Regions from separate parts of the Pseudarthrobacter sp. AB1 genome, predicted to be linked through region 1. Evidence: riboswitches for the same ligand, from Rfam matches in the RefSeq annotation. Region 1 holds a riboswitch; each other region holds the start of a gene.
The links. Region 1 has a riboswitch for thiamine pyrophosphate ahead of thiO (glycine oxidase ThiO). Riboswitches for the same ligand answer to the same signal wherever they lie in the genome.
Positions count from the first base shown of each region.

Region 1 (3,186 bases):
AGGAGCTGGAAAAGGGACCCCGACTCGGCCGGCGAATAGCGCCTCATGGCCACCGTGGTCAGTTCGGTTCCGGACGCCAGCAGGGCAGCGCCCAGCCCGTCGAGGCTCGGGGCCCCCCCGGTGCCCATGATAAGGCGGGAGCCGAGCTCGACGCCGTCGATCACCAGCCTGTCAGCTGCTTCGGCCGGCTTCTGTGTGCTGATGTTGCTGGTTACTGTCATGGTGTCAGCCTCCCTGGACTGCTGTGACCAGTTCGACGTCGTCACCTTCGGCGAGCGCCGTGACGAACCACTGGCTGCGGGGTACTACTTCGGAGTTGTGGGCGACGGCGACGCCAAGTTTCTGCCCGTCTGTCGCCTGGCCGTCAGCTGCGAGGGGGCGGCCTGTGATCTGGCTGATGAGGGTGGTGATGGAGGCGTCGTCCGCGACGGAATGGCGCGAGCCGTTGAGGGTGATGTTCATGCTGATTCCTTCTGAGGGTCGAGGTCCTTCATGATGCTGATGTCCGTGGGTGGGGACTGTGTGCCGGCTGTGCGGTGCTGGCTTGAAAAGCGGGCCGGGTTGAGCGCCCCCCAACGAGGATCCGTCCGGCCGTCGAGCAAGTCCCGGCAGATCGCTGCCGCCGCCGGAGCCAGGAGCACTCCATGACGGAAGAACCCGGTGGCAACAATCAGCCCGGCAATGTTCCCCAGGCTCTCCTGGTTTCCCGTTCCTGGTGCGGAAACCGGTACGCGGCCCAGGAGCGGCGCGTTGTCCGGGGTCGCCGGCCTTGCCCGCGCCGTACATTCGAGGAGTTCAAGCTCCGAGACGGCCGGCACCAGGACCTGGGCGTCACGCAGCAGCTGGTAGACGCCGCCGGCCGAGACAGCACCATCGCCTGTCCCGGCGAGCGCGTCCTCCCGTTGCGTTGCCCCGATCACCACCGTGCCGTCCCCTCTGGGAACGATGTAGACCGGCACGCCATGGACTATTCCGCGGACTGTCGAGGTGAGGAGCGGGCGCAGGTGCTGCGGCACAGCAAGTCGAAGGATGTCACCGTAGACGGGCCGCAGGGGCAGGTACAGCCCAACCGGCAGGCCTTCCAGCGAGGCCGCCTGCAATCCGTTGGCCACGATAGTCTCGCCGGCCTGGACTGTTCCGCCGTCGGCGAGCGCCACGCCGCTGACGCGGCCGTCCTCCCAAAGAACGGCAGCGGCCCGCTGGTCAACGGCGAATCCCCCGCGGGCACCTGCCACGGCGGTTTCTGTTCCCGGTTCATGGAGGGCCAGGACTTCCTGGAGGCACGCCACCAGCCTACGTGGATCCACCTGGTGGTCTGCGGGGATGTCCAGGGCACAGGAGATGGCCGGGCTGAGCAGGGATTCCCTGGATCTGGCCTCACGGACAGTCAGGGGTTCCACCACCAGGCCGCTGGCCTGCTGCACGGCCCGGAGGTCCATCAGCGCCCTGCGGTCCGCGGCGTCCGCGCCGATGGCGAGGGTCGGCGTCGTCAGGTATCCGGTCTCGCCAGCCCCTGCCAGAGCAAGGTCTGCCGCGAAGGCGGGCCACAGGCCGGAGGACGCAAGCATCAGCGCCAGGAGGTCTTCCTCCTGATAGTGGAGTTCGCTTACAGGGGCCAGCATGCCGGCGGCTGCCCAGGTGGCGCCTCTCCCGGGCGCGTCATCGATCAGCACAACGGAACGGCCGGATCGCCGGGCCTCCCAGGCTATGGCGTGGCCGATGACTCCACCGCCGATGACCGCCACGTCGGCGTGCAGCACGGAGTCCGGTCGGGCTGATGCAGTCTCAGGCGGGCTGCCTATTGCGGGGGGCATATGGTTCCTTCCCTACGCCGGTACTAGCCGGATCAGGTCAAGCGGTCGGCTCTGACGCCCTCTCAGCCCGGCCGCTTTGTGACGGCTGCAACGGGCTCCCGCAGTACTCGCCCAGTTTAGGGGAATTAGGCTGGTTTCCATGAACGCGCAATCCTTCGCCGCTGCAGGCACGCCCTCCGCCAGCTCTTCCACCCCCGAATCCTTGATCGCAACAGACCCCACCGGCGGCACAGGCCCGGGCCTCCCGCACAGCGCCCGGCTGTACCTATGCACAGACTCACGCCGTGACCGGGGCGACTTTGGCGAGTTTGTGGACGCGGCTTTTGCCGGCGGCGTCGACATCATCCAGCTCCGAGACAAGGCGATCGAGGCGGCGGAGGAGCTGGAGCTGCTGGCCGTGCTTCAGGCCGCGGCCGAACGCCACGGAAAGCTATGGGCCGTCAATGACCGCGCCGATGTCGCTATGCTGTCCGGCGCCCCCGTCTTCCACATCGGGCAAAAAGACCTGCCGGTCGCTTCCGCCCGCGCCCTGCTCGGGGCACCCACAGCGATCGGGCTGTCCACGCACACCGCCGAACAGATCGAAGGCGCCATCCGGCTGTCCGGCGGGCTGACGTCCGAACGCGGCCTGGACTACTTCTGCGTCGGACCGGTCTGGGCCACTCCCACCAAGCCCGGCCGGGCCGCCGTCGGCCTTGAGCTGGTGCGGTACGCTGCCGAAGCAGTCCGCGCTGCCGGTGGCGCCCAGGCCACGCTGCCCTGGTTTGCCATCGGAGGCATCGATCTTGGCAACGTGGAGCAGGTGGTGGAGGCCGGTGCCGGCAGGATTGTGGTGGTGCGCGCCATCACCGAGGCCCCCGATCCCGCAGCGGCTGCCGCAGCACTCGTGGCGGCCCTGAACGCAGGCGCATCCTGACAATCCCACGCGTGGCGGACCGTGGGCGTGCACGATCCATGAAAATCGGGCTAACCTGATTTTCGTGTCACATCATCGGTTGGCCCCCAACGTCCACGAGCAGACCAACGAGCTCGCGGCGGCACTGAGCGCCCTGCGGACCGAGCTGGAACTGCCCGGACCCTACCCGGCGGAGGCGGTCCGGGACGCGGAAGCGGCAGTGGCCGCACACGAGTTGCCAGGCGCTGACCTGACAGACGTGGACTTCCTCACCATCGATCCGGCGTCCTCCACTGACCTGGACCAGGCGCTGTTCATCGAGCGCGCGGACGATGGCTACCGCGTGCTTTATGCCATCGCTGACGTGCCGTCCTTTGTCCGCCCCGGCGGCATGCTGGATGCAGAGACCCGGCGCCGCGGCCAAACGTTCTACGCCCCGGACGGCCGGATCCCGCTGCACCCGGAGGTCATCAGCGA
Region 1 is NZ_PZKO01000055.1:231,435-234,620, reverse strand. It holds gene DAD99_RS14860 (thiazole synthase) at 1-221, opposite strand, end outside; gene thiS (sulfur carrier protein ThiS) at 226-462, opposite strand; gene thiO (glycine oxidase ThiO) at 459-1,814, opposite strand; TPP riboswitch at 1,807-1,926, opposite strand; gene thiE (thiamine phosphate synthase) at 1,954-2,730, shown strand; gene DAD99_RS14840 (RNB domain-containing ribonuclease) at 2,795-3,186, shown strand, end outside.

Region 2 (3,186 bases), on a different contig from region 1:
CCCTTGGCAAGGTCGGCTGCGTGGGCGGCGATCTTGTAGGTGATCACCCCGGTCTTCACGTCGTCCTTGTTCGGCAGGCCAAGGTGCTCCTTGGGCGTGACGTAACAAAGCATGGCTGTCCCGTACCGGGCGATTTCGGTGGCGCCGATGGCGGACGTGATGTGGTCATAGCCCGGGGCAATGTCCGTGACCAGGGGCCCCAGTGTGTAGAACGGGGCGCCCTTGCAGAGTTCCTGCTGGCGTTCCACGTTCTCCCGCACCAGGTGGAACGGGACGTGCCCAGGACCCTCCACCATGACCTGCACATCGAATTCCCACGCCCGCTGCGTAAGCTCCGCGAGCGTGTCCAGCTCCGCGAACTGGGCGGCGTCGTTGGCGTCCGCAGTGGCTCCCGGGCGCAGTCCGTCGCCCAGGGAGAACGCGACGTCGTACTTGGCGAAGATCTCGCACAGCTCGTCGAAGTGCGTGTAAAGAAAGTTTTCCTGGTGGTGGGCCAGGCACCAGCCCGCCATGATCGCACCGCCCCGGGAGACGATGCCGGTGACGCGGTTGGCCGTCAGCGGCACGTAACGCAGCAGCACACCGGCGTGGATGGTCATGTAGTCCACGCCCTGCTCGCACTGCTCAATGACGGTGTCCCGGAAGATTTCCCACGTCAGTGCGTTGGCCTCGCCATTGACCTTCTCCAGGGCCTGGTAGATCGGCACCGTGCCAATGGGTACGGGGGAGTTGCGGATGAGCCATTCCCGCGTGGTGTGGATGTCATCTCCGGTGGAGAGGTCCATCACCGTGTCGGCGCCCCACTGGGTGGCCCATTGGAGTTTGTCCACTTCCTCGGCGATGGAGCTGGTCACCGCGGAGTTGCCGATATTGGCGTTGATCTTGACCAGGAAGGCCTTGCCGATAATCATCGGTTCGGATTCCGGGTGGTTGATGTTGTTGGGGATGATGGCGCGGCCGGCAGCGACTTCGCTGCGGACCAGTTCCACGTCACAGTTCTCGCGGAGGGCAACGAACTGCATCTCGGTGGTCACCACACCCTGCCGTGCGTAGTGCATCTGCGTGACGGTCCTGCCGTCGACGGCGCGGCGGGGCACCGGCTGTGCCCCCTTCCACTCCGCAGAGGCTGCGCCGCGCCGCACGGCCGACTTACCGTCGTCGAGCAGGTTCCGTTTCCGTCCGCTGTACGGCTCGGTGTCGCCGCGGGCGGCGATCCACTCCGAGCGGAACGGGTTGAGGCCCACCACCGGATCGCTGCCCGGCCCGGCCGTGCGGTAGGTCCGGAAAGGCCCGTTCGCCGCGCCGTTCGGCGATGGTTCCAGCGCGATCTCGGTCACGGGAACCCGGATCCCGGTGGCGTCATCAGTGATGAACGCCAGCGAGTGGGACTTCAGTGACTGAGTGTCAGGCTGGAACGTTTGATCCTGGTCGGCTTCAATGTGGGCAGGGATCAGCTGTGTTTCTTGTGTATTCAATGAATACTCACTTCCTTCGCCGGCATTACCCGGACAGGTTCAACGGTCGCAGGCTGCGTCAGCCCGATCTCAGCCCCTGCAAGGGCTCCCGTGTGGTCAAGTCGAAGCTACCACAGGCCGAGGGCGGCCCGGTGACAGCACTCACGGGACCGGAGTTGCAGTCTGTGCGTTCAGCCACTTGAATTAAATTGAAGCTTCAAGTAAATTGAAGGTATAGCCGCCTTCGACCCCGAAGGCCAACGGACCGGGAGCGTTCAATGACTGCAGAAGCCACCAGCCGGGATCTCCTTCCTGCCGACCTCTCCATGGGCACCGTGATGCTCAAGGTGGGCGACGTGAAGCTGATGACCGACTACTACCAGCGCGCACTCGGCCTGGAGGTTGTGGCGGAAGAGGACGGTGGCGTCTACCTTGGCCGCCTTCAACGCCCGCTCGTCCATCTCGCGGCCGCCCCTTCCCTGAACCTGCCTGGCAGGGGAGAGGCCGGGCTGTTCCACACCGCACTGCTCTTTGACAACCAGGCGTCACTGGCTGCCACGGTGGCCTCTGCAGCGCAATACGAACCCCGATCCTTCACGGGCAGCGCCGACCACCTCGTCAGCGAGGCCTTCTACTTCAACGACCCCGAAGGCAACGGCATCGAACTGTACTGGGACAGGCCCCGAGAAAACTGGTCCTGGAACGGGAAGGATGTGGTGATGGACAGCCTGGCACTGCCACCGCAGCGCTACCTTGAGCAGCACCTGACCCAGGAATCCGTGGCCGGCCAGCAGGCCGCTGAAGCCGGGGTGGGCCACATCCACCTCCAGGTGGGTGACGTCCAGTCGGCGCACCGTTTCTACGTGGGCACGCTGGGCTTCGAAAAGACCGCAGGCTGGCACGGGCAGGCGCTGTTTGTCTCGGCCGGCCGGTATCACCACCACATGGCCATGAACGTCTGGAACAGCCGCGGCGCCGGTCCCCGCAAGGACACCCTGGGCCTGGATGAAGTGCTCATCGAGGTCACTTCCGGGGACGACGTCGGTGCGCTCGCCGATCGCCTGAAGGTCGCCGGTGTGGCCTCGCACCACACGGGCGCCGAGCTTCGCTTCGAGGATCCGTGGCGCAACAGGATCCGTGTCGCCGTCCGCTGAGTGCGGATGCCAAAGGTGCGGGGCGCGTTGTACTAGGCTGATTCTGAACGGCCGGGGCGGCACCTGATGCAGCCCTTCCGGGCCGCACCGTCGACGGAATGAGGGCTGTTCCCATGGGCTTCACTGAAATTTTTGTTTCCACTCACGATGCCGCGCTGAAGCGGGCGGTCGTCCTGGATGCGGGCGGCTCCCCGGCGGGCCAGGGCCTGCGGATTCCCGGAATCAGCGATTTCGAAATCGAACAGCTTGGCGATCTTGCCGGTGCTGCGGTGCACGCCGGTGGCGCGGACTACGAACTGGCCATGGTGGACGTGGCCAGCGATTCGCTCCTCGGGGTTCCGCCGGCCATGGTGCGTGCGCTGGCGGACCTGCTCAGTTATGAGACTGAGGGGGACGGTAATGTCCTGGATGACGTCGCTGAAAAGTGGGCCGCCCAGGATGACATGCCCTTCGGCGTGGACGAGGCCCGGACGTATGTCCAGAAGGTCGCCGAGCTGGCGAACTCGATCGATGACGCCGCGCGCACCGGTGTCTACGTCTGGTCGTCCTAGGCTGGCTGTGGCGTGCCGGTCCGCCCC
Region 2 is NZ_PZKO01000059.1:55,885-59,070, forward strand. It holds gene thiC (phosphomethylpyrimidine synthase ThiC) at 1-1,475, opposite strand, end outside; TPP riboswitch at 1,470-1,577, opposite strand; gene DAD99_RS16670 (VOC family protein) at 1,733-2,608, shown strand; gene DAD99_RS16675 (hypothetical protein) at 2,722-3,159, shown strand.
Region 2: linked by a shared signal. The riboswitch ahead of thiC (phosphomethylpyrimidine synthase ThiC) and the one ahead of thiO (glycine oxidase ThiO) in region 1 are both predicted to bind thiamine pyrophosphate.

Region 3 (3,186 bases), on a different contig from region 1:
AGGTTCGCGGTGGGCTCGTCCAGCAGGATCAGCCCGGGCCGCATCGCGAGGATCCCGGCCAGCGCCAGTCGCTGCTTCTGTCCGCCGGACAGGGCCGACGTCGGGTGGTCCAGCGGGAGCCCGGCGGCACCTGGCCCGCCGTCGGCGTCCACACCAGTGCCATTGGCGTTCACACCAGCTCCGCCGCCAGCGCCGCCCCCGGCACTTCGCAGCCCGACGTCGTCGAGCGCTTCATGGACGCGCCGCCAGATCTCGTCCCGTGGAACGGCGAGGTTCTCGGCGCCGAAGGCGACGTCGTCACCCAGGCGCGACAGAACTACCTGCGTTTCGGGGTCCTGCTGCATCAGGCCCGAGCGGCCGCGCTGCCCGCGGGGAACCACCCCGTCGATCAGCAGCGAACCGGTTTCGTCGGCGTCGTCTCCTTCATCCCCCAGCACCCCCGCGAGCGCGTGCAGCAGCGTTGACTTGCCCGCGCCCGACGGACCCAGCAGCAGCACCCGCTCGCCGGGGGCGATGTCGAGGTCGAGTCCGTGGACGGCGGGGGCGGAACGGCCGGCATGCCGCCAGCCCCAGCCGCGGGCGGACACCGCGGCGGGGCGCACTCCGGAAGCGCCGGCGTCGGAAGCGGTCATCAGTTGAAGACGGGCTCCGAAGCTGCCTTCCGGGATGCGAACGAGCTCAACACGCCGGTCCTGGCCAGGCCGCGGGTGGCGATCCAGGACAGCGCGCCCGCAATCACCGCGCCGGAGATGGTGCAGAACACGATGTAGACGAGCTTGTCGCCTGGCTCGTAGGCGATGTTCCAGCCCCAGGGCAGGAAGGAGTCGTTGAGGCCGCAGAACAGTCCGGCTCCGGCACCGGCCAGCAGAGCGGCGATGAGGTTGTACTTCTGGTGCAGGAAGGATTTGAAGCGGAAGTTGCCGTACACCAGCAGGAAGAACACCAGTTCGGCGCCCAGGCCCTGGAGGAGTCCGGAGATCAGCACCGTGGCGCCGTACTGCGAGCCCATGATGAGTTCGCCGGTGGCGGCCACAGCTTCGCAGAAGAGCGCCGCACCGGGTTTGCGGATGATGAGCATGCCCAGCACTGCCGGGATCATCCAGCCGCCGGCGATCAGGCCGGTCAGTGGGGGGTAAACGGCATTCATTGGTGCGGAAACGATGCCGGCGCCCTGGGACCAGGCCCAGAAGATCACGCCGCCGGTGATGGCGATGAGGGCCGCCACCACGATGTCCACAACACGCCAGGTATTGCCGGTCTTTTTGATTGCTGCAGTTGTCATTCGGTCCTCCTGAGGAACAGGAGGGGAAAGTGCCCCGGCGTGCGGCGCTGCCGCCGTTTCCGGACACTTCGAGAACTCGACTCCCTTGCGCCGGTACTAACCGGATCAGGTTCGAGGGTCTGCGGCTGTCCGCACTCTCAGCGCCTTCCTGCGGTTCCCTGGCAATGCCAGTGATGTCCGACGGCGGCGCTCCCCTGTCGTAATAAATCTGCCCTGATGGGCGTGCTCCAGTTTACACCGCGGGCGGGGTAGATTGTGGGCCATGACTGCCAACAACCCGACTGTGACTGCGTTCAATCCCGATGCGACGGTGCCCCAGCCGGCGGGGCTGCTGGAGGCCCTGATCGCCCGCATCGAGGGCGAGATCAGCGAGCTGCAGTTTCCCCATTTCACCAGGGATGATTCCCTCAATCTGGGGCTGCTGCTGGTGGAGCTCGGCAAATCGCGCCGGCTGCCTATCGCGATCGACACCACGAAGGGTGACCAGGTCCTTTTCCATGTTGCCCTGGACGGCGCCACCCCCGACAACGGGCACTGGATCCGGGCGAAACAGCGCACCGCCGCCAGGTATGAGATCCCGTCGTTGCTGGTGGGCCTCCGCGGCAGGCTGCACGGCGGCCGGATCGAGGACCACGGCTGGTACGACGAAACCGTCTACGCGGCCCACGGCGGCTGCTTCCCGGTCTACGTCGCCGGCGTGGGCGCCGTAGCCACGGTGACGGTCTCGGGCCTGCCCCAGCAGCAGGACCACGATCTCGTGGTGGAAGCCCTGCGGGAGATTCTGGAGTCCATGCAGCCGGGTTAGGCTAAAGACAGTCCCGGATCCGCTCACAAGGAGTTCAACGAATGAACCTGTTCATCAAGCTGCTCGGCACCGCAATCAGCCTCGGCGCCGGATTCGTCGGCACCAAGATGGTCAATACCGTGTGGGAAAAGTCCACCGGCCGGAAGGCTCCCACCGGCAAGGATGAAGACACCCCCACGAGCCTCCGCTCGGCGCTGACGTTCGCGCTTATTTCGGCCTCGGTCAGCACTATCATCCAGGTGCTGGCTAACCGCGGCACACAACGGGCCATTACCCGCTTCGCCAAGTCCCAGGACATCGTCTAGGCGCACCACCAACACATGAGTTTTTGTCCAGATAAAGGACTCCAAACGGCCCAGACGCCGCGTTATCTGGACAAAAACTCACGCGCGGGGCCGGTACGTAAGCATCGGCGAGTGAGGCTCAGTCCCGCCGGCCGCCGTCGCCCGCTTCATCCCGGGAAGAGTCATCCCGGGCGGATTGTGCCGCCTTCTGAACCACGGCGTCGAGTTCATCGGAGCTGAGCAGCTCGCGGTGCAGGTGTTTGGTGCGGTACCCGGCACGGCCCACCATGTGGGCGGAAACCGGCACGGTCAGCAGCTGGAAGATCCAGGCCACGAGCAGCGCGGGCCACACCCACCAGGTGCGCATCTGCAGGCCGATGGCCGCAAGGAGCAGGAACAGCCCCAGCACCTGGGGCTTGGTGGCCGCGTGCATGCGGCTGAGCAGGTCCGGAAAGCGCAGCAGTCCGACGGCGGCGGCGAGGGACATGAGGGCACCCACCACCAGGAACACCGCCGACACGGTATCGATGAGGTTATCAACCACGCTGGCCTCAGGATTCATTGGCTTGCTCCCGCCGGTCGGCCACAAAGCGCGCAACTGTCACTGACCCGATGAAGCCGACAATGGACAGCGCCACCAGCAGCATCAGGTTGTTCAGGTGCCGGTTGACTGCCATATCGATGCACAGGGCCGCGCCGAGAATCGCAAGCAGGACGTCGGAGGCCAGCACCCTGTCCAGCAGCGACGGGCCGCGGGAGATCCTGATGATGGCTCCCGCCGCTGCCAGCGAAAGAATGACCGCCGTAACGGCCAG
Region 3 is NZ_PZKO01000035.1:47,814-50,999, reverse strand. It holds gene DAD99_RS10015 (ABC transporter ATP-binding protein) at 1-632, opposite strand, end outside; gene DAD99_RS10010 (ECF transporter S component) at 632-1,282, opposite strand; TPP riboswitch at 1,347-1,488, opposite strand; gene DAD99_RS10005 (heme-degrading domain-containing protein) at 1,545-2,087, shown strand; gene DAD99_RS10000 (DUF4235 domain-containing protein) at 2,129-2,392, shown strand; gene mnhG (monovalent cation/H(+) antiporter subunit G) at 2,511-2,933, opposite strand; gene DAD99_RS09990 (monovalent cation/H+ antiporter complex subunit F) at 2,923-3,186, opposite strand, start outside.
Region 3: linked by a shared signal. The riboswitch ahead of DAD99_RS10010 (ECF transporter S component) and the one ahead of thiO (glycine oxidase ThiO) in region 1 are both predicted to bind thiamine pyrophosphate.

Region 4 (3,186 bases), on a different contig from region 1:
GCGGCCGCCTGCGCGGACAATCGCGTACACCACTTGGGAACTCACTTCTCTCGACGTTTATTACTAAATTTGCGTGCTGAACCCGATTCCATAATCGGCTGGGTTCTCGCTGTGCCTCAACGCCGTGGGGTCGTAACCCAAGTGTTGGCGTAAGCACCGAAGATCTAGAATACGCTAATTTTGCCTTCGGCCGCAAATGAGGCTGGTTACGGTCGGTTGTCTGTGATAGGACCCATAAGCAGGTACTGCACTGACAATCCAAAACCGTGCCTGACTATCGTACAGGCCACGCGGGCCCCGGACTGTCAGGAATGAATTCGCGGCGCGTCGAAGAACTCCACTTCGAACCGGCACGACTGCCTGAACGCCACCAGCATCGCCGCACGTTCATCCGCGGAAGCGCTCCGGCCCGCGTCGTCAGCCAAAGCGATGGCATCGCGGGTGGCCTGCGCGAAGTCCTCGTCAGCGTAGGCCCGCAACCAGTCGGCATAGGGATGCGCCTTCGGTGCACCGGCGGCCAGGAACTCCGCGTGGAGGGTCTGTCCCACCTCGGCGTACAACCAGAAGCACGGCAGCACCGCAGCGACGAGGACCGCGTAGCTGCCGGAGGCCGAGGCTGCCAGCAGGTGGTCCACATAGGACTTGGTGACGGGGCCAAGGGCGGAGTCCACCGTCCTGGTGCTCAGCCACGTGCGGTGCAGCTCGGATTCGACCTCAAGGCATTGCCGGGCAGAGTTTGCCCAGAACGTCTGAGCGGCTTCCGTGGGCGCCAGTGCACTGGCGCGGGCAAGGACCCGCGAATAGCCATTCAGGTAGATGGCGTCCTGCGCCAGGTAGTAGCCGAACTGTTCCTCTGCCAATGTGCCGCCCGCCAGGCCGCGGATGAAATCCAGCCCGTAGATGGCCGCAAGATCCGGCGCCGACGCCCGCTGGAGCGTCTGGGCGAATTCTCCGGCTGCCGGAACCTGTTGCATGTGGTGGAAGTGGTGGATGGGGCCGTGGCCCCCGCCCACCTCCAGCTGATCAGCGGCCTGCAGTGCGCCGACCAGCCAAGGCTTCACTTGCCGTAGTGCGGATTCCCAGTTCCCCAGCCTGGCCCGGGCCGTAGCCATGGCCGACGACAGCGAGCAGCCGGTGCCGTGGCTGTTGCGGGTGGGGATCCTGTCGCCGCTCACTTCCACTACCTTCTGGGCGAGCAGCCCGGCGGCGTTGACCAGGGCATCCGGGCAGGCACCGCCGTCGAGGTGGCCGCCCTTGACCAGGACCGTGGCACCGGTCGCGGCGGACAACCGCTGCCCCTGTCCGAGCGCATCAGGCCAGTCCCGTGCCTGCCGCTCCCCCACCAGGATGGCCAATTCGGCCAGGTTGGGGGTGATCAGGTCAGCGAGCGGGAGCAGCTCCCGCAGGGCTGCCTCGGCAGACTCCTGCAGCAGCCGGTCACCGCTCGTGGCCACCATCACCGGATCGAGAACGACGACGGCGGGACGCACCTTTACCAGCCAGTCCCGGACCACTCCAATCACCGCAGCATCGCCGAGCATGCCGATCTTGACCGCATCGATGGTGATGTCGTCGCTGATGGCATCCAGCTGCTGGCCCAGGAAGGATGCCGGCGGCACGTGAACCGCCTGCACACCCTGGGTGTTCTGGACTGTCAGTGCAGTGATGGCCGCCATGCCGTAGCCGCCAAGAGCCGCAATGCTTTTGAGGTCGGCCTGGACGCCCGCGCCGCCTGACGGGTCCGATCCGGCAATGGACAGCACCCGCGGGACGTCACGAAGCACCTGGACGCTGCCAGACCGGCCTGGCGCCGGCCGGACCGCACCCTGGTTTGCTGAGATATCCGGCAGAACCGCCGCGGGCGTTGCGGGAGGAAGGACAGAAGTTGAAGCCAAAGGAGACATCCCTTCGCCGGTGCTAACCGGACAGGTTCAACGGGTGTGGATCTCAGCCGGCTCTCTGCGCGGCACCCCGTGTCAGTCACCAGCCTAGCGTCCCTCGGGACTTAACGCCTGACGCCCGGACGCAGCCTGTGATTCACAGACACGTCCGGGCGCCGTTGTAGAGGCTTGCCCTGCTGCTTCGTTAGAGTTCCGAGGCCGGAACCCCAACACCCAGGATGATAGGCGAGTTGGTGGCCGCAAGCTTGTCAGCCACCGCAGCCTTGACGGATTCCGGGGCCTTGGCGGCGTGGGTCTGTCCAGCGGCAGCCGCCGGAGCGGCTTCGTGATGCTCCACAGACGTGGCGTTGGCTGCGCCTTGGGCACGGCTGGCGCTCCGGTTCCGCCGGGGACGGCGGGCGCGGGGCTCCTCGGTGTGGTCGGAGTAATCCTTCTCCGCCACTGCCGGCTGCTGCTGACGGGCAGGTTCGCCCGGTTGGCTTGCAGCTGCCTGGACTGCGGACGGCTCGTTTTCAACTACAGGGGCCGGCTCGCCAAGGCGGGCGAAGGCCTCCGCGAGGCGGTCAAGCGTCAGGGCCGGTGCGTGCGGCTGGTCCTCGTGGTGGGCCACGAACGGCAGCACCACCTGCTCGCCGCCGAACGTCAGCACAGCGGCCGGGCGGCCATTGGAGTCCATCTCGGGCCGCGCAGCCGGCACCGGCGCAGCAGGCACTGGCGCAGCCGGAGATTGTCCCGCCGCGGCTGATGCGCGAGCCACTTCGTCGTCGTGCACGTGCGCAGCGTGGGCTGCGGCCGCAATGTTCGCAAGCGCGGCCCGCGTGGCCTCGGCCTTGGCATGGCGCTCGGCGTCACTGGGTTCCGGGTGGACCGTGTGGATCTGCACCGGCGCTGCCGGTGCCGTTTCCAGTGGCTGGCCGCCACGTCCGCGGCGGCGCTTCCGGTCAGTGCGGCCACCCGGCTGGCTGTCCGGGCGCTGACTGTCCGTGCGCATGCTGTCGGCGCGCTGATCGTTGATGCGGGGTTCCTGCCGGCTGTCCACCCGCTGCACGTGGTGCTCAGCGGCTACGGTATTGGCGCGGCGGTGCTCCACGGGGTCGTCGTGGGTGACAATTCCGCGGCCTGCACAGGTTTCACACTGCTCCCCGAAGACTTCCAGGAGTCCGGTACCCATGCGCTTTCGCGTCATCTGCACGAGGCCCAGGGACGTCACTTCTGCAACCTGGTGCTTGGTCCGGTCGCGGCCCAGGCACTCCACCATGCGGCGAAGGACCAGGTCCCGGTTGGA
Region 4 is NZ_PZKO01000060.1:64,684-67,869, reverse strand. It holds gene rplU (50S ribosomal protein L21) at 1-33, opposite strand, end outside; gene thiD (bifunctional hydroxymethylpyrimidine kinase/phosphomethylpyrimidine kinase) at 306-1,904, opposite strand; TPP riboswitch at 1,887-1,984, opposite strand; gene DAD99_RS17100 (Rne/Rng family ribonuclease) at 2,086-3,186, opposite strand, start outside.
Region 4: linked by a shared signal. The riboswitch ahead of thiD (bifunctional hydroxymethylpyrimidine kinase/phosphomethylpyrimidine kinase) and the one ahead of thiO (glycine oxidase ThiO) in region 1 are both predicted to bind thiamine pyrophosphate.